DNA from 2 places in the Paenibacillus sp. BR1-192 genome. Region 2 is predicted to be linked to the other one. Evidence: predicted binding sites of a transcription regulator. Region 2 holds the regulator's gene; the other holds the start of a gene.
The links. Region 2 encodes Rex, which represses fermentation and respiration genes when NADH is low (regulators of the CRP and FNR family bind a similar motif). Its sites were predicted from a motif close to TTGTGAAATATTTCACAA; they were not measured.
Positions count from the first base shown of each region.

Region 1: P0X86_RS31060 (cytochrome ubiquinol oxidase subunit I) is a predicted target of Rex. The motif match lies at 8,205-8,222, and genes of this name have one in related genera.

Region 1 covers NZ_CP120718.1:6,760,224-6,772,334, reverse strand. The annotation lists gene P0X86_RS31095 (DUF418 domain-containing protein) at 1-269, opposite strand, end outside; gene P0X86_RS31090 (response regulator transcription factor) at 411-1,130, shown strand; gene P0X86_RS31085 (sensor histidine kinase) at 1,127-2,899, shown strand; gene P0X86_RS31080 (MFS transporter) at 3,024-4,268, shown strand; gene P0X86_RS31075 (TetR/AcrR family transcriptional regulator) at 4,427-5,017, shown strand; partial or broken gene P0X86_RS31070 (NAD(P)H-dependent oxidoreductase) at 5,078-5,655, shown strand; purine riboswitch at 5,762-5,863, shown strand; gene ade (adenine deaminase) at 6,214-8,016, shown strand; gene P0X86_RS31060 (cytochrome ubiquinol oxidase subunit I) at 8,304-9,707, shown strand; gene cydB (cytochrome d ubiquinol oxidase subunit II) at 9,694-10,710, shown strand; gene cydD (thiol reductant ABC exporter subunit CydD) at 10,710-12,111, shown strand, end outside.
Region 2 covers NZ_CP120718.1:2,738,500-2,750,610, reverse strand. The annotation lists gene P0X86_RS12255 (cell wall elongation regulator TseB-like domain-containing protein) at 196-714, opposite strand; gene P0X86_RS12250 (amidohydrolase) at 746-2,047, opposite strand; gene P0X86_RS12245 (redox-sensing transcriptional repressor Rex) at 2,022-2,687, opposite strand; gene dinG (ATP-dependent DNA helicase DinG) at 2,752-5,628, opposite strand; gene P0X86_RS12235 (hypothetical protein) at 5,798-6,427, opposite strand; gene panD (aspartate 1-decarboxylase) at 6,538-6,921, opposite strand; gene panC (pantoate--beta-alanine ligase) at 6,914-7,804, opposite strand; gene panB (3-methyl-2-oxobutanoate hydroxymethyltransferase) at 7,801-8,688, opposite strand; gene P0X86_RS12215 (biotin--[acetyl-CoA-carboxylase] ligase) at 8,970-9,959, opposite strand; gene P0X86_RS12210 (CCA tRNA nucleotidyltransferase) at 9,946-11,244, opposite strand; gene bshA (N-acetyl-alpha-D-glucosaminyl L-malate synthase BshA) at 11,289-12,111, opposite strand, start outside.

The DNA of each region.
Region 1 (12,111 bases), 3.2 Mb from region 2:
CCGTATTTAAACCCCTTGCCGATCAGGCTTTCCCGCATCTTGATCATGCTGTAGCCGAACAGGAACGTAAAGATAGGCATGAAGCTGCCCTCTACGAACACCTTGAGCATGTCATGGCTGATCAGGTCCAGCGTGGAAGGCTGGAAGAAATGCAGCTCGTCTTTACCGAACATGCCGTACTGGAAAATAAGCATATTGGCCATCAGGATGCCGAGCAAGCTCAAGCCGCGAATCGCATCCACGGCGGTCGAACGTTTATTTGAATTCATGTCAATCACCTCTGACACCCAGTATAAAGCTCCAAACGAAATAACTCGGAAACGGCATCCTAACTTTTTCTTAACACTTCCAGCATTTGTTTAACTCCTGTTAAGGTTGCTGTGCTAGCATAAATGTCGGGTGAGGATAAAATGGATCAAACGCGAATTCTAATCGTAGACGACGAACCTTCCATTGTGAAAATGCTGCAGATGGTGCTGCGCAAGGAAGGCTTTAACCGAATATACACGGCTTCCAGCTGCAAGGAAGCGCTCAGCGAAATCGCTGCGCACGGAGCGGATATCGTGCTGCTGGATGTCATGCTGCCGGACGGCACGGGATTTGACCTCTGTCCGCAGATCCGTTCCTATGGCAGTCCGCACATCCTGTTCCTGACGGCCAAGGCGTCGGATCTGGATGTGCTGACCGGTTTTGCGATGGGCGGGGACGATTATGTCACCAAGCCCTTTAATCCGCTGGAGATCGCTGCAAGGATCAAGGCGCGTCTGCGCCGGGGCGGCTTTGGACCGGCGGCTGCGGCAGAGCAGCAGGCGATTCAGCGCGCATGGGATTTCGGCCGGTTCAAGGTCGACGAAGCCGCAGGCGAACTGACGGTGCTGGGAGAGCCGGTGCCTTGTCCGGCGCAGGTCTTTCAGCTGCTGCTGTATTTTTGCAAGCATCCCGGGGTCGTATTCTCCAAGTCGCAGCTGTACGAAGCGGTGTGGGGCATCGACGGCATGGGCGAGGACAACACCGTCATGGTGCATATCCGCCGCATCCGCGAGCGCATCGAGGAGGATCCGAGCAACCCGCAGTATCTGCTGACGGTCCGGGGGCTTGGCTACAAGCTGATCAAGGAGAAAGCGCGATGAGGCTGCGCAGAAGGCTTGCCTTCCATTTTACATACCAATTAATTGCATTCTCGGCGTTTATGTTTTGCTTTCTGATCGTGCTCTTATTCTTCCTGATCAAACATATCGGTGACGAAGAGATCAAACGCAACTTTCCTGCAGGCGTGCTGGAAGGCATCGTGACGGAGACGGTGACGGAGAATGGGGAGGTTCTGCTGGCCGATCATTGGGAGCTCTTGCTTCAGGAGGAGGGCATGTGGCTGCAGGTAGTGGATATGGCGGGCAATGCGATATACTCCACTAACACGGATTCGGATGTTCCGTCAGCGTACTCGGTAAGCACCTTGCTTCAGATCAAAGAAGAGCGGCGCTTTGGCGAGTACACCATGGATTGGCAGATGGATCTGACTTATGAAGAGCCGCTGCTGTATCTGATCGGACGCATCGATAAGAGCTCGGACCATCTTCGGGAATGGGTTGCCCGTTTTCAGGACGGCGGGAAGGTGAGACCGGAGGATGAAGCCGAGCTGGGACGCGAATTGGCCGATCTAGGCGGTTATTTGCATGTGATTGATCGGGACGGGCGCGTTGTCCAAGCGATTGGGACGGGTTCCGATAATAAGGCGAGCTACCACCCGCTAGAGATCATCACCATGCAGGAGCAGCCGGGCACGTATTCCACGCATATCGCAGTTTACCGCGATGCGGACAGCGGCAACACCTGGGTATATCACACGCCTCAGGACGGGTCGCAGCAGAAGCGGCCAATGATGAACGAGCTGATCCGCGTGGCGCTGTGGACGATGATCTGCGTGCTTGTGCTGTCGCTTGGGGTGGCGATATGGCATGGATACCGGTACAGCCGTCCGCTGCTGCTGTTTACCGGATGGTTCGAGCGGATGGGCAGGGGAGCGTACGAGGAAGTGCTGACGCCGAAGGACCGGAAGCGGGTCTTCCGCAAGAACGGGAAGCTCCGCACGCGTTACAGGCTGTACAAGGAAGTGATCCATTCCTTTTATAGGATGGCGGAGCAGCTGGCCGAAACCGAACGGGAACGGGAGCGGCTGGATCGAAATCGGGAAGAATGGATGTCCGGGATATCGCATGATTTGCGTACACCTTTGTCTTCCATTCAAGGGTACGGCTATATGCTTGAGAATGCACCGCAGGATTGGAGCCAGGAGGAATTGCGGGAGATGGGAACCGTAATTCGGGAAAAAGGCGACTACATGCTGGAGCTGATCAACGATTTCTCGCTCGTCTTCCGTCTGAGAAGCGAAATCCGCCCTCAGGAGCGGACCCGGCTTGACCTGAATGAGCTGGTGCGCCGCTGCGTGCTGAAATACGTCAATGATGCCACGCTGGATGCGAATTTCAACTATATCGGCGGCGAAGAGGCGCTGCCCGTCGACGGCAATGCCAAGTGGCTGCAGCGGTTGATGGATAACCTGATCACGAATGCCGTGAAGCATAATCCGGATGGGGTTAACGTCGAGGTCCGGGTGGAGAGTCGTCCCGGCGGCGCGGCGATCGTGGTTGCGGATCAAGGCGTGGGGATGGACGAAGAAACCCGTTGCAACCTGTTCGAGCGTTACTACCGGGGAACGAATACCGAAGAGAGCATGGACGGCTCGGGACTCGGGATGAGCATCGCGAAGGCGATCGTCGAAGCGCATAGGGGGCGGGTAAGCGTCTGGTCGGAATTGGGCAGGGGAACCACCATTACCGTATTTTTGCCTGAGGCCACCGCACAAGAAGGCGAGGGGGCAAGTACGCGCGGGAAGGAGTAGCCCTGCTGCTTGGATCCGCATATTCGGAATCGCTTCAAAAATCCTGCAACTTTCCTATCCTGCTCCCGCCCCGGGTGCGCTATAATGGCTAGGCAACGATTATATTTCATGTCCGGAGGATATTATGGGTTCAACTTCGTTTCGGCAATTGACCGGCAATGCGCGGGGCTGTCTCGTTTACGAGCCTCTGTTTCTAATCCCTTACAGCATGTTCACGACGTACACCTCCATCTACATGTACCAACTGGGGGTAACCGAGACGGGGATCGGCTGGATTACCTCGATCGGTCTGCTTGTGCAGGTGTTGTCCTCGTTTCTCAGCGGGTATTTAACGGACCGTTTGGGCCGAAAAAAAGCGCTCCTTTACTTCGACGTGCTGAGCTGGAGCGTGGCCACGCTGCTCTGGGCAGTCTCCCAGAACTTCTGGTTTTTTGTGATCGCCGCCGTCATCAACGGCTTTCAGAAGGTGCCGCATACCGCCTTTTACTGTTTGCTGGTGGAGGATACGGCGCCGAAGGAGCGTACCTATGTCTTTACGCTGCTGCAGCTGATTAGCGTCGTCGGCGGATTGTTTGCGCCGCTCGGCGGTCTTCTGGTGTATCATTTCTCGCTTGTGCCCGGGGTGCGCATCATGTTCGTCCTTGCCTGCCTCCTGATGACGATCCAGTTCATCGGGCGCCATTATGCGACGAGGGAGACGGAGATCGGGTACCGCAAAATGAAGGAAACGAAGGCGATGGGCCTGCGTGAAGGGATGTCCGACTATGTCCAAGTGATGAAGAGCATGCTGGGAAATCCGCTGCTGCTGATGATCTTCGGCGTTTATATCCTGTTTAATTTTCAGATGACGGTGAAGACAACCTACGTCTCCATCTTCATGGTGGAATATTTGCATTTGGGCAGCGGCCTGATCTCCGTTTTTCCGGCGTTCTCCTCCGTCATTATGCTGATATTCATGCGGTGGATCATGCCCCGGATCGGGGAGCGGCACGTGCACCGGACGATGGTATGGGGCTTTGTCATCTCGGTATTGTCCAATGTCATGCTGGTGTTTGCACCGCAAGGAGATCTGCTGGTGCTGAGCCTGAGCACCGTCATTGCCGCATTCGGCACGATGATGACGTATCCGTATCTGGAGACGGCGGTGGCCAATGCCATCGACGACGAGAACCGCGCCAAAATATTCGCGCTGCTCCAGGTGCTCATCCTCATCGTCATTTCGCCTTCCGGCATCATTGGCGGCTGGGCGTACGGCATCGATCCGAGAATACCGTTCCTGCTTGTGGCCGGCGCATTTGTCATCAGCATTCCGCTCATGCTGCTGTACAGCAACAAGGTAAAGGCCGCTCCCATCAAAGCGGGGGTTTAGCTTGGACAGGAGGGCCGAGCCCAAGACTGGCATGCGTCTTTAGCGATATATACGAAACGTAAAGAGTACGTACGAAGAGAGGCGCCCTAAGTCTTGGGGGGGGGCCTTTTTTTGTGCCTCTTATTGCAATTTGGTTAGTGTTCACTTATGATATGAGCATGAAAAAGAAACCTCATTTCGACAGCAAGAAGAAGGAAATTTTGCAGGCAGCCATGAAGCTCTTTGCCGAGAAGGGCGTGGACGGCGTATCGGTGAAGGAGATCGGCGCGGCGGCAGGCGTGACGGATGCGGCGATTTATAAGCATTTTACGAATAAGGATGCCGTTGCCGCGGAGGCGTTCGACGAATATTGCGGCAGTTATACGCGCTTGGTGGATGAATATGCTACCCGGCCCGGCCCGTTCTATGAGAGGCTATCGGCTCTCGTAACCCGCGTACTGGAATCGTATGACGAGGATAAATACGGCTTGCTGCTATTGTCTCAGCATCACGAGCTGTTTACCGAGGTAGTCAAGAGCAGGGGACGCCAACCGCTTGATGCTTTGGAGGAGCTGCTCGAGCAAGCGGTGCTGCAGCGGGATATTCCGCCGCAGAATACACGGTTAACGGCTGTTCTGATCATCGGTGCATTCAGTCAGCTTGCGATATCCACGATGCAGGGGGAGCTGGAAGAACCGCTGTCTCCGCTGGCACCTGAAGTAACGGCGCATTTATTGGCATTAACCGGTTTGGGAAAAGGTCAGGCGTGACCTTTTCTTTTTGCCATCAGGTTAGTGATTGTTAACCAAATAATTAGAGGGAGGATGCATATGAAAAAGGTTTTAATCATCCAAGGCAATCCCATTGAAAACAGCTATGGCCGTCACCTGGCGGAGGCCTATGCAAGGGGGCGGGCGAATCCGGAGCGGAGGTGCGGAAGCTGGTGCTTGCGGAGATGGAGTTTGACCTGAACCTGTCCGGCGGCTATAAGGGCAAGCAACCGCTCGAACCCGATCTGCAAGAAGCACAGGAGCTGATTGCCTGGGCGGACCATCTGGTGTTTGTGTATCCGAATTGGTGGGGCGGCATGCCTGCGCTGCTCAAAGGGTTCATCGACAGGGTTTTTCTGCCGGGATTCGCCTTTAAGTACCGCCGGAACTCGCCTTTGCCGGAGCAGCTGCTCAAAGGGAAGACGGCCCGTCTGATCGTCACGATGGATTCGCCGTACGTTTACTACCGGTTCTATCTCGGACAGCCGGGACATCAGATGATGAAGCATTCCATTCTGAAGTTCTGCGGCGTGGGCACCGTCCGTGCCACGAACATTACCCAGCTCCGCAAAATGCCCGAGACGGCAAGAAGACAATGGCTCGAGCGCGTGCAGAGAATGGGACGGAAATTGGCGTGATCGGGTAGTAGGGGCGATGTGCAGTTCCTTCCAATGGCTTGACTTCTCGGGCAGGAGGATTATAATTCATACAACAAATGAAACGACCAAAGAATTGAATGGGTCATGGTTCAAAATCAAATCTTGATGTATATGCCGGGGAATAGGGCCCAGGCGTTTCTACCAGGTTACCGTAAATGACTTGACTACATGAAGGTTGAGAATCCGCTCCCCAAGCCCGGCTTTGCATAAACATCGAAGCCGGGCTGCAAGATCGCCTGAAATGGGATCTAAGCACGTTTTAACGGATGGGGTGATGTGCAGACTATTAGCAATGCATGGCTGCCGCGCGGACTTCTCTTCCTCAATGGATATAGTTGCAGGCAACCCGGGCAGATACGCTGTCCGGGTTGTTTGGCGTGTTACGCAAGATCGATTTTGTGCTTTTACCGATTCATTATAAGAAAAACGTCTACCGACGACCGCAGTAAGAAGAAGTATTTATTGCGAGATTAGGAAGTCACAAGCTTCCGAGTTTATACTTTCTGATATCTAAAAAAAGGGGAGCGTGCAATCATCATGAGTTCAATCCAGAGACAGAAACGATACGAGGTCAGCCGGCAGCTGGGGAAGGTTGCTTTAGGACAAGAGCCAGCCGATCTGGTCATCAAAAACGGCACGCTGGTCAATGTGTTTACGGGCGAGCTTCAGGAACGGATAGACGTGGCGATGGCGTGCGGGCGCATCGCTTATATCGGCAGCGCCGATCATACGATCGGAGAGGGGACGCAGGTGATCGAAGCGAATGGGCGCTTCATCTCGCCGGGTCTGCTGGACGGCCATATGCATGTGGAGAGCACGATGCTGACCGTAACGGAGTTTGCCAAAGCGGCCATCGTTACGGGAACGACCGGGGTTTATATGGATCCCCATGAGATCGCCAACGTGTTCGGCATGGAGGGCGTGCGCTGGATGCACGAGGAAGGGCAGCAGCTGCCGATGAAGGTGTTCACCACCATTCCTTCCTGCGTACCGGCGACGTTCGATCTGGAGGATGCCGGGGCGCAGCTGGGCGTAGCCGATATCGAGGAAGGGCTGACCTGGCCCGGCGTCGCGGGGCTTGGCGAAGTGATGAACTTCCCGGGCGTCGTATACGGCGATCCGACCATGAGCGGAGAGATCGAAGCCACGCTGCGTGCGGGCAAGACGGTGACGGGGCATTTTCCGGCCGAGGACGACCGGATGCTACAAGCCTATCTGGCAACCGGCGTCAGCTCCGATCATGAGACGGTAACGAGAGAGCAGGCTTTGGAAAAGGTTCGCCTCGGTATGCATCTGATGATCCGCGAAGGTTCGGCTTGGCAGGATGTGAAGGAAGTGATTAAGGTGGTAACGGAGGACAAGGTACGTACCGACAATATCTCCTTGGTCACGGATGATGTGTATCCGCAGACGCTGCTGCGGCTCGGCCATATGAACCATGTGGTCCGCCGCGCCATGGAGGAGGGCGTGGACCCGGTTACTGCGATCCAGATGGGCACGATCAACGTGGCTCGATATTTCGGCATGGATATGGAGCTCGGCAGCATTTCACCGGGCAAAACGGCTGATATTTTGCTCATTGACGATCTGAAGAGCATGGTGCCTTCGGTGGTGATCACGGACGGCGAAGTGGTCGCGGAGAACGGCCGTCTCGTGAAGGCGTTCCCGGCGTATTCGTATCCGGAAAAGGCCTTTCAATCGGTTCGGCTGCAGCGTTCGCTTACCGCCGCCGACTTTTTGCTGCGCTGCAAGTTCGATGCGGCGCGTACGGAAGTGAACGTGGTGCGCGTCATCGAGAACAGTGCCCGTACCGCCAAAATGACCGCGGTGCTCGCCGTGGAGCAGGGCGTCATCCAGCCGGACCTGGGCCAAGACGTGGTTCAGCTGGCATGCATCGAGCGCCACGGCGCAACCGGGCAGATCTCGCTCGGCTTTGCGAGCGGCTTCGGACTACAGTCCGGCGCGGTTGCTTCCACGGTGGCGCACGATAGCCACAACCTGCTCGTGATGGGCACGAACGACGAGGATATGGCGCTTGCGGCGAACGAGCTGGCAGCGTGCGGAGGCGGCATGATCGTGGTGCAGAACGGCCAGGTGCTGGCGAAGGTGGCGATGCCGATTGCGGGCTTGCTGGCGGACCGTCCGGTCGAGGTCGTAGCCGAGGAAGTCGCTGCCCTGGAGGAAGCGTGGAAACAGCTCGGCTGCTCCATCCATGCGCCGTTCATGACGTTCTCGCTCATTGCGCTTCCGGTCATTCCGGAGATCCGCATTACCAATCGCGGGATTGCGGACGTGACGGAATTCAAGCTCATCGAGACGGAGATCGGTCCGGTACAATAAGGTGGCACATACATTAAAGCAGGTTGGCCTACATGGCTAACCTGCTTTTTTGGTGCGTAAATACTGGGCTTAGCCTGTGAGTGGATGCCGCAAGCCACGCTCCCATGGATAATCCTCACATAATCCATTGCCTACTTAGTGATTTTCGTCACAAATTGATAACTTTTTCACCTATTTCGGCCATTATATTGTGATGTTTATCACAATCCTTTAGGACGCGGTCTGCGACAATACAAAAAGAATCAAATTTGAAGTGATCACGTGAGCTAAAGGAAGGGGTATCTTTTATGGATCCGGTTATGCTGGCGCGAATCCAATTCGCATCGACAACCATTTTTCACTTTATTTTCGTACCGTTATCCATCGGATTGGCGTTTCTGATCGCCATCATGGAGACGATGTATGTTGTCAAGGGCCAGGAAGTCTACAAGAAAATGGCCAAGTTCTGGGGAAAGCTGTTCCTGATCAACTTTGCGGTCGGGGTTGTGACAGGGATTCTGCAGGAATTCCAGTTCGGGATGAACTGGTCGGATTACTCGCGCTTTGTCGGGGACGTGTTCGGCGCACCGCTTGCGATCGAAGCCCTGCTGGCGTTTTTCCTTGAATCGACGTTTATCGGGCTGTGGATATTCGGGTGGGACCGGTTATCCAAGAAGGTCCATCTGCTCAGCATCTGGCTGGTGTCCTTCGGCACCCTGATGTCCGCCTTCTGGATCCTGGCAGCGAACTCTTTCATGCAGCGTCCGGTCGGTTTTGAGATCAACAATGGACGGGCGGAGATGAATGATTTCTTCGCGCTGATCACGAACGGTCAGCTGCTGGTAGAATTCCCGCACACGATCTTCGGTGCGCTGGCAACCGGGGCTTTCCTGGTAGCGGGGGTAAGCGCGTATAAGCTGCTGAAGAAGCAGGATTTGGATTTCTTCAAAAAATCATTCCACATCGCCATCGTGGTGGGTCTCATCACCTCCATTCTGGTTGCGGTATTCGGCCACCAGCAAGCGCAGTATCTGGTGGATACGCAGCCGATGAAGATGGCCGCCGCCGAGAGCTTGTGGGAAACGAGCGACGATCCCGCGCCTTGGACGGTCATCGCCGCCATCGATCCGGATAAGCAGGAGAATACGATGGAGTTCAAAATCCCGTATTTGCTCAGCTTTTTGTCCTACAGCAAATTTTCCGGCGAAGTCATCGGAATGAAGGAGCTGCAAGCCCAATACGAGCAGGAATACGGTCCTGGAGACTATATTCCGCCGGTCCGCACCACCTTCTGGAGCTTCCGGATTATGGTGGCTGCCGGCAGCGTCATGATTCTGCTGGGATTGTACGGCGCGTGGCTGATGCTGCGCAAAAAAGTCGAGAAGGCCGGCAAATGGTTCCTCAGACTGATGCTGTTCGGCATTTCCCTGCCGTTCATCGCCAACACATCGGGATGGATCATGACGGAGATCGGACGCCAGCCTTGGACGGTATTCGGGCTGATCACCACGGAGAACAGCGTTTCGCCGAACGTAAGCGCAGGCTCGATCCTGTTCTCGCTCATCATGTTTACCGCCATTTATGCGGTGCTGGCAGCCGTGATGGCCTATCTGTTCATCAAAGTCATTAAGAAAGGACCGTATGCGGCGGAGGAAGACGATCACCACGCAAGCGATCCGTTTAATAAGGAGGACTACAATGCTGTCTCTTAACGAACTGTGGTTTGTGCTCGTCGCCGTATTGTTTATCGGGTTCTTCTTCCTGGAGGGCTTCGATTTCGGAGTCGGGATGTCCACGCAGCTGCTGGCCAAAAACGATACCCAGCGCCGGGTGCTGATCAACTCGATCGGCCCGTTCTGGGACGCCAACGAGGTTTGGCTGCTGACGGCGGGCGGCGCGATGTTCGCGGCCTTCCCGAACTGGTATGCCACGCTGTTCAGCGGGTTCTACATTCCGCTTGTCTTTCTTCTGCTGGCCTTGATCGGGCGCGGCGTGGCATTTGAATTCCGCGGCAAGGTGGGCGATGTCCGCTGGAAAAGGGTGTGGGACGGAGCGATCTTCACCGGAAGCGTGCTTCCGCCATTCCTGCTCGGCGTTGTGTTTGCCTGCCTGATCCAGGGGCTCCCGATTAACGAAGAGATGCAGCTGCATGCCGGATTCTTCGATGTCGTGAATCTCTATACCGTGGTCGGCGGGTTGACGATGGTGATGCTCTGCCTGCTCCATGGCTTGATGTTCACGACGCTGCGCACGCTGGGGGATCTCCAGGAACGGGCGCGCCGCATGGCCCGGAGACTTCTGATTCCTGTCACGGCCCTGTTCGTGGCATTCGGGGTGATGACGTATTTCATGACCGATATCTTCGAGAAGCGCGGCGTGGCGTTAACCGTGCTGCTGGTGCTGGCCCTGCTTGCATTCCTGCTGGGCGGATATTTCATGAACGTCAAGCGGGACGGCTGGGCTTTCGGGATGACCGGCGCGGTCATCGCACTCTTGGTAACGTCCGTGTTCGTGGGCTTGTTCCCGCGCGTGATGGTCAGCTCCATCAACGCTGCATTTGACCTGACCATTTATAATGCGGCCTCCGGACCGTATTCCCTCAAGATTATGACGATTGTGGCCGTATCGCTGCTGCCGTTTGTTTTGGGCTATCAAATTTGGAGTTACTTCGTTTTCCACAAACGGGTACATGAGAAGGAGCATCTGGAGTACTGATGGGAAAAGATCTGCTGGGATACAAAGGCGCCAAGACGGTATTCTTCCTTGTCGCCGTATGTACCCTGGCACAGAGCATGGCCATCCTTCTGCAAGCCAAATGGCTGGCGGAAGCCGTATCCGCCCTGTTTGCGGGATCAACGCTGCAGGAGCAGGGGGAGACCATTGCCTTGTTCCTGCTTGCCTTTCTGGCGCGCCACGGGATCTCGGTCGTGCAGCAAGGAATCGCGCAGCGCTTTGCCGAGGAGACGGGCACGAGCCTGAGAAAGCAGCTGCTGGAGGAGCTGTTTCGGAACGGGCCGTCCTTTGTCCGGTCGGAAGGAACAGGCAATGTGGTTACGCTTGTGCTGGAGGGCATCGGCAAGTTCCGCAAATATGCGGAGCTGACCATACCTCGCATGATGGGGGCGGGCATTACCCCGGCGCTGGTATGGCTGTACGTATTCATGACGGACCGGATCTCGGGCATCATTCTGCTGGTGACCATGCCGATCCTGATCGTGTTTCTCATCCTCGTGGGCCTTGCCGCGAGAAAGCAGACCGAACGGCAGCTGGATTCCTACCGGATGCTATCCAATCATTTCGTGGATTCGCTGAGAGGGCTGACCACCCTGAAGTTTCTGGGACAGAGCCGCAAGCACGGCGCGAGCATACAGCAGGTCAGCGAGGGGTATCGTGCAGCTACCATGCGGACGCTGCGCGTGGCGTTTCTGTCCTCTTTTGCGCTGGATTTCTTTACGATGCTGTCCGTGGCGTCGGTTGCGGTAAACCTGGGCCTGCGCCTCATTAACGGCAGCCTGGAGCTGCTGCCCGCGCTGCTCATCCTGATCCTGGCACCGGAGTATTTCCTGCCGGTGCGCATGGTTGGAGCGGACTTCCACGCCACGCTGGACGGCAAGCAGGCAGGGGAAGCGATGCAATCCATCATCCGAGAAGCCCGGAAGGGGCATTCGGGCGGTAGCTCAAGTCCTGTTGCTGAGGAGGGTTCGGCTAACGGCGCGGGTCCATTCGAGCCAACGAGAGCGCTTGAAACCCCGGCGGCAGAAACGATGGAACGAACCTCAACGGGCCTAACATTTAAAATTCAAAATAATTTCTCGGGTCCCAGCCGCAGGCCGCAGTCATCATTCCGTTGGGAAAAGGACAGCGTACTGGAGCTCTCCGGTATCGGCCTCAGACACGAAGAACAAGGGCCCGCTTCATTGGAGGAGGTCACCTTCCGAATACCGGGACGACGCAAGATCGGCATCGTCGGGGAGAGCGGAGCCGGCAAATCCACGCTGATCGAGCTGTTAGGCGGCTTCATGGCGCCAACATCCGGAGCGATGGCGCTGAACGGCATGATGCTGGAAGAATCGAACCGACGCGAGTGGCGGTCGGAGGTCACCTATATGCCGCAGC
Region 2 (12,111 bases):
AACAACGATATATGGTGAGGCATGTAATTGATCTGCTCAATTCGTACAAGTACGAGTATATCACATCTTATATACTTTTTCATGCTTGTCTGTGAAAATATTTAGAACAGTTTTACCAATTTATTTCTGTATACGCTTACATATTTATGTGCCAAAGAGGCATCCCTATGAGGGGACGCCTTTTCATTTGTTTTCTTATTGATTAGGAAGAATAATATCATTTCCGATGGCGTTTCCGTCTTGAAAACGATAGAATCTGTAGCCGCGCTGACCGTTGTTTTCATATTGCAGCTGCCAGGCATACTCGCCTTCATACATTCCCGGCAGCAATCGCTTGATGACCGCACCCGGCATTTCGTTACGGATCTGGTCCCGCATCACGGCCTCTGACATGCCCGTATTCAATAACACGGACTGAACGGCATCTGTCCCTTCAACAGGAACGTTATCGTCCGTAAACTTCACCCAGACCATGCGGTCTTGATTGTCTTTATCTTTCCCGCTGACCACCCAATAGTTATTGTCCTCGCCCCATACCGATTTATAGGTCTTGTCGGACGAGACCAATTGGCCATGCTGTTTCGCTGCAAGGATCGCCATTCTTTCTTCATTCCACGTATCTTTCATAACATAGGAATAATAGAGCTGTAGGCCAAGCAATAATAGCAGGACGCCGGACACACTCAGCAATATCCACTTCGTTTTTTTCTTCAAATCCGTCTTCCTCGCTCCCCTTGATTATTCCCTAGAGGGTTGTAAGACGCTCAAATGCACGCTGCGCTTCCCGGCGGATGCGTTCCTCGTCGAGAGTAAGGCTCGCGCCATTCTTCACCACCTGCTTGCCGTCAACCCATACATGCTCTACATCCTTCGCGCTGGCAGAGTAGATCGCGTGAGAAATATAGTCGGTCCGTGGAAGGAAATGCGCCTGATCCGTATTCAATGCGATCATATCGGCTTTCATCCCAACCGCGAGCATACCGATATCCTCAAGGAAAGCGGACTTGGCTCCGTATACCGTGCCCATTCGGAGCGCATCGGAGGCCGGAATGGCCGTCGGATCCCCGCTTACTCCTTTATGGATCAGGGCAGCCAGCCGCATCTCTTCGAACATATCCAGGTTATTGTTGCTAGCAGGTCCGTCGGTACCGAGCGACACCGTTACGCCGGCTTTCAGCAGCGCAGGTACGCGGGCGACTCCGCTGGCAAGCTTCAAATTGCTTCCGGGATTATGCGATACGGCTACTTGATGCTTGGCCAAGACTTCGATTTCCTCATCGGTCAGATGAACGGCATGCGCAAGGAGCGTAGGACGGGAGAACATGCCCAGCTTCTCCAAATGGGCAACGGGGCGAAGCCCGTAGTCCTTAACATTCTGAGCCACTTCCGTTTCCGTTTCGGACATATGGGTATGCAAAGGCAGGTTCAAGTCATGGGATGCTTGAACGAATTTTTCGATGAAATCCGGCGGGCAGGTATAAGGCGCGTGCGGCGAGATCATCGTCGTAATTCTGCCGCCAGCCTTGCCATGCCAATCCTTCGCGAATGCCACCGCCTCATCCAGCTTCTGCTGCTGTACCTCGGGCGGGCATAAACCGATTACGCCGCGCGTCAGGACGCCGCGCATTCCCGAGTCCTGGACAACCTTCGCGACCTGATCCATATGGTCATACATATCCACAAACGTCGTGGTTCCGCCTTTGATCATCTCCAGCACGGAGAGCGATGTGCCCCAATATACGTCGTCTGACGTGAATTTGGCTTCCATCGGCCACATTTTTTCCTGAAGCCATACCTGCAGCGCCAGATCGTCCCCATAGCCGCGAAGAAGCGACATGGCGGCATGTCCATGCGTGTTCACCAATCCGGGCAGGAAGAACAGATGGGTTCCGTCGATAATCTCTGTTCCCTCTTCCACGACGGGCTCCTCCTCGCCCAGGTACGTGATCCGGTCGTTCTCAACCACCAGGTATCCGCGAAGCACGGATTGGCCTTCCTCCAGTACTGCAAACGTTCCGTTCTTAACCATCCACTTCGTTGTTGTCATGTGCTGCATCCTCCTTGCCGTTATCCAAATAATAGGCCAAACTTTGCAAATCCGTTGTAAAATCAGCCGTATGAATCCGGATATGGGCTGGGGCTTTCAGGATGGTTGGCGCAAAGTTCAGAATCGCCTCGATCCCTGAGGCGATAAGCTGATTCGCGACGTTCTGCGCTTCGAAATCCGGAACGGTAATAATCCCGATTCGAATGCCGTGCTCATGAACCGTCTTCTCCAGCTCTTCCATCGGCTGTACGACCAAATTGTTAATTTTCATACCAACTTTGGGAGAATACGAATCGAAAATCGCCACAATCTTCATATTATCCTTCAGGAATGCATTGTAATTCGATAATGCATGTCCAAGATTACCGGCCCCGACCAGTGCGACATTGATCTTCTGGTCCAGCTTCAGAATCTGGCGAATCTTCTCGATCAGATAAGAAACATCATATCCGATCCCTTTCCGTCCAAAATCACCGAAATACGCCAGGTCCTTACGAATTTGAGCAGGATTGAGGTCCAGCTTCTGTCCCAGCTCCTGGGAGGAAACCGTGGAAACCTCCCTCTTCTGAAGCTCATTCAAATAGCGCAAGTATACAGGTAATCTGCGGACCACGGCTTCCGAAATTTTTTCCGATTTCATGCATGCTCCCCCTAATAATAGGTTAATAACTACATCTTTTTTGTTGATCGTGCTTGGTTTCACTTTATTCCGCTTGGTTTCCCGCGCTTGCCTCTTCCTGCAGCCATTCCGAAATTCGGGGAACGATCCCCTCTGTCGGCATATGCTCCATTTTCGGCCCCGGCAAGGAATATAAGAAATACTTCCCGTAATAGGATTCAATGACCCGGGTATCGTACACGATCACGATCCCTTTATCTTGTGCTGTTCGCACCAGACGCCCAAACCCCTGTTTGAAACGAATGACCGCTTGCGGAACCGAAAGCTTCATGAAGGGATTCTTCTTCTGCTGCTGCAGCAGTTCGCTCTTGGCCTCGACCAAGGGATGATTCGGCGGCTGGAACGGCAGCCGGACGATGGCAAGACAAGTCAGCGCCTCGCCCGGGATGTCTACCCCTTCCCAGAAGGAGCTGGTGCCCAGCAGCACGGAAGCGCTGCTGTCCTGAAATCTTCGGATTAACTTGGTACGGCTGGTTCCGTCCATACCTTGTCCCAATACCGTGATGTCGCTTGATGCCAGCGCTTCTTTCAACGGCTCGTGCACCTGGCGCAGCATCCGGTAGGAAGTGAACAGGACGAGCATGCGGCCATGCGTAGCGACGGCCGTATCGGCCAAAGACTTCACGAGCGTATTCACAAAGAGTGCATCCCCGACCGATCCCTTCACGCTCGGAAAATCGCGCGGCACGACAAGAAGGGCTTGTTCCCTGTAATTAAACGGGGACGGGAGCTGAACCGTGTTCAGGTTCCCCGCTTCAGCCGCTTCCTGAAGACCCAGGTTTTCGATCATGAACTGAAACGATTTGTCCACCGACAAGGTCGCCGATGTCAGAATCACGCTTTGTTTCTTGTCAAAAAACAATTCCTTCAGATGAGCGCTCACGTCGACGGGCACGGCATACAACTGCAGCGATTTGCTGCGGAAATTGCCGTTCGCCTCCATCCAGTATACCGTGCCCTCATCGTTCAGGGCCATGAAGGAGCGCAGGTCTTCGCGATGCGAGGCCAGGTCCTTAAATAGGCCCGATAGGTCGGTTAACAGGCTGTCCGCGCTGTAGTCATCCAAATCTTCCTTCATTTCGGCGATCAGCTTATCGCCCTTGCGCACGACATCGCCCAGCGTCAGATGAATTTGATGCTCCAGTTCGGCCATCGAATCCCAATCCTTCGGCTTCTTAAGCGGGGACAGGCGGAGCGAGAATTGGCCGGCATCTCCCGGAGAAGCGTCTCCGCGTTCCGGAAGCAGTCCGAACAATTGATCGCTGAGCCGATCCCAGTTCTCTTTTGCAGTAATGAGGTCCGGATACAAACGGTCGATGACGGAAGACCATTCGACTGCCTTCTCGTGCGGCGAAGCTTGCAGCAGCTGGCGCAGAGCCGGGAGCTGCCCGCTTCGGCTGTCTTTGTACATGCGGGTCAAGGTATGGACCACCGAAAAATACTTCATCTGCAAGCCAAGGTGCTTGCCGGCGACATCCTCAAGATGATGCGCTTCGTCGATGACGAGGCGCTCATAGCTTGGCAGCAGCTGATGATTCGCCTTCACGTCGGTGAACAGCTTCGAATGGTTCGTAATGACGACATCCGCGATGCCTGCTTCATGCTTGGCCCTGTGATAGTAGCATTTGCGGAACCAAGGACAGGCGCGTCCGAGGCAAGAATCCGAATCGCTGGAGATGGTCTCCCAGAAATCCCCTCCGCGTCCGCCAAGGTTTAGCTCTTCATCATCCCCGTTCTCCGTCTGGGTCAGCCAGACCAGCATCTGGGCCGCCGTGATTACGTCTTCCTTCGGGGAATGAAAATCTCTTCTATTTATTTTATGTTCAAATTTTCTCAAACACAAATAATGTCCCCTGCCCTTGAAAATGGCCGCCTTAAAAGGAAAAGGAACAACCTGGGTGAGCAGGGGAATATCCCGGTCACGCAGCTGTTCTTGAAGGTTGATCGTATGCGTGCTCACCATAACCTTCTGTTCCTGCTTCACGCTTTGATAGATCGACGGCAGCAAATATCCAAGGGATTTGCCGGTTCCCGTGCCCGCTTCGATCAATAGATGTTTATTGTCATCCAGCGCCTGCATCACTTCCTGGAACATCATGTCCTGGGCATCCCTGCTCTCGTAATGAGGCAGCGTTTCCTTCAGGCGTTCACGAACATCGTTCATGTATTGCTCGAAGCTTACATCGGCCAAGGGGTTGGGCTCCGTCTCATCCCTGACAGGTGCTATATCGTTCCAATCATCCACCGCCAAGGCAAACTGGCGGTAGTACGTATGGGTGTCTCCCACTTGTACGGCTCGGTGCTCCCTGTCGGAACGAATGCCGTCAAAGAACCAGGCCAAATCGCTGTCCTCGTCGGCAAACAGGTCGCTTAAACGCTGAATGGTGAGCAGCGGAAGCTCGTCGATCTCCTCCAAACATTTCAGCAGCGCATAGGCTGTGGCAAGCGCATCGCTGTCCGCCTGGTGCGGACGGTCATGCTCCAGGCCGAAATGAGAGGACACCATCCCGAGCTGGTAGGACGGGAGCGAGGGAAAGCATATTTTTAAGAAGTGCATCGTATCTAGAATACGGCCGCTGAACGGTAAATAGCCGCAGCGATCGAGCGCGTTTTGCAAAAAGTTAAAATCAAAAGCGACGTTATGTCCAACCAATACGACATCGTCGAGCATGGGCACAAGCTCCATCATCATTTCTTCCAATGACGGAGCATCCGCTACATCACTGTCGGAAATGCCGGTCAAACCGGTAATAAAAGGAGGGATCGGAATCCCGGGATTGACATAGGTGCCGTATACGCGGGATATGCTTCGATCCTCTTCGATGATGGCCAGTCCAACCTGAATGATTTCATCTGCAGACTGGTTGCCCGTGGTTTCAAAATCCAATACGGCAAATTTCATTTCGATAAAATCCCTTTCCTCCAGACTAATTAACAGCATACCAGAAGTTGCGGGTTTTGAACATTCCGGGTAAAAAATCCCCTGGCTTTCTGTACCGCTCCCGTACGCAAAAAGCGATGCCAAAGTCTCAAGGTGAGCTCTGGCATCGCTTCTTGTTGTGGCTTGATTTCTACAGCAAAGAGATCAATTGGCTGCCGTACTGGAGCTCACCGCGATTCTGCTTGCAGACCTCCAGGTTGATCATGGGGTCGGGAAGCGTCGGATCGCTATGAATTGCCAGCGCAAAATGTTCCTCGGCCTTTGCTTGCTGTCCATTCAACACCTCGATGCATCCAAGCGCATTGTAGATCATCGCCCGAAGCTTTCTGTTGTCAGCCAGGGGCAGGATGGAGATCAGTACGTCGGATGCTTGGGCGGTTTGCCCCAAATACAGATGGGACATGGCAATGTACAACTTGATCAGAAGGCTGTCCGGAAATACCGCAGCGGCTGCCTCAAACTGCTGTATGGCCGGCTGGAACATCAACAGCTTGTAGTAACCTTGACCGCGAACGAACGCATCCAGCTGCAATTCAGGCGCTTCGGTCGGCGGAAAAACCGGAGGTGACGCTGCACTCTCGCGGAAGATGGCCATTTTTTCTTCAAAATGCAGCCACTCCTCGATAATGCCCTCGCTCATGCTTTTGAGCATGTTCCAGTTTTGTACCAGCGCCTGTTTTTGGGGACCTTGAGCAGAAGGGTAATGCTTCACAATTTCATCTAACATGTTGTTCATTTCGGCGAATACATGTTGAAACATAGCTGCATCCCACCCTTAGCGGAAAAATGAGATCAGTGCGTCGACCTGAACTCATTTTCTGTAGAAGACGGTCTTTTCATCCCTTTAGGGTCCCGACACATTTTGGTTCTTCAGAGAATGGCGGCGTGAACTTCGCGATACTCCGTCGTAACCGGCTTATTCGATTCGTCGACGATCACGACCGTCGGGGTGTGATGGTCGTATTCCTCTTTGGACATCATGGCATAAGAAATGATAATGACGTTGTCGCCGGGCTGTACGAGCCGTGCGGCTGCCCCATTCAAGCAGATGACGCCGCTGCCGCGCTCGCCTTTGATTACGTACGTTTCCAGACGGGCGCCGTTGTTATTGTTCACGATTTGAACTTTTTCATTCTCCAGAAGGTCTGCAGCCTCCATTAGATCCTCATCAATGGTAATGCTGCCCACATAGTTCAGATTGGCTTCCGTCACCGTTGCGCGGTGGATTTTGGATTTCATCATCGTTCTAAACATGGGATCCCCCTACTTTTGGTTGAAGTAATGCATTGTCAATGAGACGGGTGCGGCCAAAACGCACGGCCAGCGCCATGATGACGGGTCTGTCTTCATCCACAATGCGGTATGAATCTTCCACGGGCGCAAGCTCCGGGAAGGTGAGCAATTCCGCGTAATCGATATCAGCGAGCGGAGAACGGCATATATAATCCCGAAGATGAGCGCGGATCTCTCCTGCCGTCGTCGCTTGTCCCTGCCGGATTGCCTCCTGAGCCGTCCGCAGCGAGCCCGACAGCACAAGAGCCTGTTCCCGCTCTTCCGGCTTCAGATACACGTTCCGCGAGCTTAGGGCAAGGCCGTCGGATTCGCGAATGATCGGACATGGCACGATGGTCACATCCATATTCAAATCCCGTACCATTTGTTCTATGACGGCCACCTGCTGCGCATCCTTCATCCCGAAGAAGGCATAGTCGGGCTTTACGATATTGAACAATTTATTCACAACCGTGGTGACACCGTCAAAATGTCCGGGGCGGGAGGCCCCGCACAACAATGACGTAATTTCAGCTACGGCAATTTTGGTTTTGGTCGGCTGAGGATACATTTCCTCTACCGCGGGAATGAATACCACGTCCACCCCTTCGGATTCCGCCAACGCCAGGTCACGCGCTTCATCCCGTGGGTAAGTTTCATAATCCTCGCCCGGTCCGAACTGAATCGGATTGACAAAGATGCTGATGACCACCGTGCCTGACATTTCCCGCGCCTTCCGCATCAGGCTGGCGTGTCCTTCATGCAAATATCCCATCGTAGGCACGAGGCCTACCGGGCCTCTGCCGGATTCCAGCCGGTCCCGAAGCTCTGATCTTAAATCCGCAATGCTGCGAATCACTTTCATGATGTCGTGCCCACCTTTTCCTTTTGGCTTCCATATAATGCCGTTGTCGTTTCGGAACCGGCATTGTTCTCCGTCTTGAACACATGCTCCTCGGCAGGGAATGCGCGGTCCTTCACTTCCTTCACATACCGCGTGATACCCTCGCGGATAACGGAGCCGACATCGGCGTAGGTTTTCACGAAGCGTTTGTCCCGATAAGGGGACGCGTATTTCAATATATCATGGAATACCAGCACCTGGCCGTCACAATAACGACCGGCGCCGATGCCAATGGTCGGGATGCTCAGCGCTTTGGATATGTCAGCAGCCGCTTCTTCCGTAACCAGCTCCAACACGATAGCAAATGCGCCGGCCGCTTCAAGCGCCTTCGCATCGTTCATGAGCCGCTGCGCGTCTTGGGCATCCTTGCCTTGAATCCGGTAGCCGCCGATCTGGTTTACCGACTGAGGCGTCAGACCGATATGGCCCAGCACCGGGACCCCGGATTGTACGATCCGTTTTACGGTATCGGCGATTTCTTCGCCGCCCTCCATTTTCACGGCATGCGCATGACCTTCCTGCATCAATCGCCGAACGCCGCGCAAGCTTTCATCGATGCCTCCATGATAAGTCATGAACGGCATATCCGCTACGATGAACGTATCCTCGGCTCCGCGAGCGACGGCGCGCGTGTGGTACACCATGTCGTCCAGCGTGACGGGAATCGTGGAGTTATAACCCAGCACGACGTTGCCGAGGGAATCGCCCACCAGTATCATATCAATATCCGCTTCTTCCGCCAGCTTGGCGGAAGGATAATCGTACGCGGTCAGCATCGTGATCGGTACGCCCTTCTTCTTCATGTTCTTCAGTTTCACGATGTTCAGTGGTTGTTTGCCTGCCATTGTGACACAGCCTCCCTGTGTGATGTAGTTCGACACAATAAAAAAAACCTTTTAGCACGTACTTGCTAAAAAGTCCGAAAGGCAAAAAAGAGTCACTCGCGATCGTCCCTTCTGTCTCGGTCCTTTCGGCTCAGAGCAGAATCCAACGTAACCGGCATAACAGTTATGAAGGTGTTCTAAATCATAATTCCCATTTGCTGCAGAGTGCAATTCGCTCATGGCGATACCGCCTCTATAGTTGTAGTATATCAAATTCCAGCTCCGATTTCACCATGTTTCATTTACCTGGTATTAAAAAGAATATCGCCCGAATACACGGGAACGAGTTCATCATGCTGGTTGCGGACCAGCAGAGCGCCGTCCTGGTTGAGTCCCGTCGCAATCCCGCTAAAACGGTCACGGGCCGTCTGTACTTGAACCTCGCGGCCCACCGTTCCGGATAAAGCTTCCCAGAGCGAGGCTACGGGCTCGAAGCCCTGCTCGTTGTACAATTCGTATAAAACCTCCATCTCCGACATGATGGACTGGATCAGCGATGTCCGGTTGACGGTTTTCCCGCCGGCGATGCGAATCGATGTCGCAACGTTCCGCAATTCCTCTGGAAAATCCGCTTCTTTCAGATTCGCGCTGATTCCGATGCCGGCAATGCAGTAGCGTACTCTTTCATCTTCGGTTGCGGACTCCAGCAGAATGCCGCAAACCTTTTTGCCCTGATACAGAATATCGTTCGGCCATTTGATGTCGGTTTGCACGCCGGCGGATTTAGCGATGGCGCGGCATACCGCCACGCCTGTCAATAAGGTAAGCTGCTGGGTTAGATGCAGCGGCTGCTTCGGCCTGAGCACCAGGCTCATCCATATGCCTTTGCCTCTCGGGGAATGAAATTTCCTTCCCATTCTGCCCCGGCCGCCTGTCTGCTCTTCCGAGATGACAAGCGTGCCTTCGGCTGCCCCTTCTTCCGCCAACTGCCGGGCATCCTCCTGAGTTGACGTCGTTTTGTCCAGCAGCTTGATCGATTTGCCGAAGTACCGACTGGTCATGCCCGCTGTCAGTTGATCCCCGCTCAGTCGGTCCGGCTCGTCCAACATGCGGTAGCCAAGCCGCGGAACGGCCTCGAAATCATACCCTGCATTCCGAAGCTTATTGATCTGCTTCCATACGGCCGTCCGGCTGATGGACAATTTTCGGCTAATCTCTTCCCCGGACAGAAACTGACCGGCATTCTCCTGGAACATTTTCAGAAGTGCGTTGTCTTGATCATGATCCTTCATTATGAATTACCACCCGCTTTGCTTCTTCAATCAACGATTCCTTATCGTTGTTAATCAAACCTGCCGCCGCTTTCCCCAGCAGCAGCCCAAGAAGTTCCCCAAGCCATGGGCCTCCGCGTCTGCCCAGCGTCTCAAGCAATTCGCTGCCGGTGATGGCCAAATCCTTCAAGCTGCGGATCCGGAGATCCTGCAGCCACACGTCAAGCTGCCGGATGAAGGTCAGCGGAGCAGAAGACGCTCCCGCGTGATGCAAAGCCGTTTGCATTTCCAGCCATCCTTGGGCTGCCTCGACCCCGTAGGCAAGGACTAGGCTGATCCACTTGAGCCTGCTGCTTTCGGCATCGCCCGCATTCGGTTGCTGCAGATAGGATTCATGCAGCGAGAGCAGTTTCACGATGGATTCCCGCTGCTTATTGGAGAAGGTCCATGATCGCAGCAGCTCCTCTGCTTGCTGAGCTGTAATGCCGCATGCGAGCAGGAGCAAGGACCAACGGATCGTCGCATGGTCCGGTTCAATCCGCTCCATGGCTTCGATCGTCTTCCTATCATGCGTGGTATAGGGAAAGGGCGCTTTCATCCGGGAATGCAGTCCGCTCCGGACAAACATCTCCAATCCGCGCAGCGGGGACGGCCCAGCCAGAATTTTCTCGAATTCGCTGCGGATGCGTTCCATCGCAATCCATCCTAAGGTGTCTCTCTCCGAGAGGATCCCTCTCCATGTACGGAGTGCGATGGAGAAACCGAACACGGAGGCAAAACGGATGCAGCGCACCATGCGCAGGGCATCTTCGCGAAAACGAACACGGGCATCGCCCACGCAGCGAATCACTTTCCGATCAATATCCTCTCGTCCGCCGAAGGGGTCAACCCAGGAACCGTCAATTCCTCTGGCCATTGCGTTCATGGTGAAGTCGCGACGCCTCAAATCTTCCTTCACTTCCCCGACGAAAGCGACCTCCGTCGGATGACGATGGTCCTCATAACCGCTCTCCACCCGATATGTCGTCACTTCAAAAGACTGGCCTTCCATCAGCACCGTCACGGTTCCGTGCTTGATTCCTGTTGGAATTACTTTGGGGAAGACGGAACAGGTGACTTCCGGCAAGGCGGAGGTGGTAATATCCATGTCGCTGACCCTGCGCCCCATGTATTCATCACGGACACAGCCTCCGACCCAATACGCTTCATGTCCATGCCGAAGCAGAGTGCGGATCACATCCGCACTCCGCTCGGCCATGTCGGGGTCCGCGTTGCGCCATCGAATCGAATTATACATATCTGCCATAGTTTCCCGTTCCTTTTATCCGAAAAACAACGAGAGGGTCGAGCTCAGCCGCAAACCGGCTTCAGCTCGCTAACCTCCCGTCCCAATACTCGGTAATAGATTTCCTCGTACTTGCCCCGTATCAATTCATTGCAGAACATCGTTTTGGAGCGCTGCAGGCATGCCTTGCGCAGCCGTTCGCTAAGGGCTTCATCCTTACATATTTCAAGCACGTGCTGAGCCATCGAATGCGTGTCTCCGATTGGAGCCAGATACCCGGTTTCCCCATGGGTAACCAGCTCGGGAATGCCGCCTGCCGTGGATCCGACCGTTGGCACTCCGCACGCCATTGCTTCCAGGGCGACCAGGCCAAAGCTTTCTTTCTCGGATGGGAGCAGAAGCACGTCCGCCATCGAGATCACATGGGCAATCTCGTCTTGTTTGCCGAGAAAATGCACCTTGCTGCCAAGCCCCAGCTCATTGATCCGGCATTGGATCTTCGGAAGCTCTGGCCCTTCCCCGACTAACAGCAGTTTCGCGGGTACCTGCTCCTGCACCTGGGCGAATATTTCCAATACGTCGCCTACCCGTTTCACGGGACGGAAGTTGGAAATATGCATCATGATTTTTTCGTTCGGATCGGCATAATCATTACGCAGCGATCTTGAATCCCGCGGATAATACACCCGCGGATCCACGAAATTATAGGTAAGGTCGATGTCACGGCTTATATCCAGCAGCTCCCGCGTCTCACGAATAAGATCCTGAGAAACGGCCGTAACGGCATCACTTTCATTAATGGCAAGCCGGATCAAATCCTTCAGCGACTCGTCCTGCGCCAGCACCGTAATATCGGTTCCGTGGAGCGTCGTAACGACTTTCAGCTGA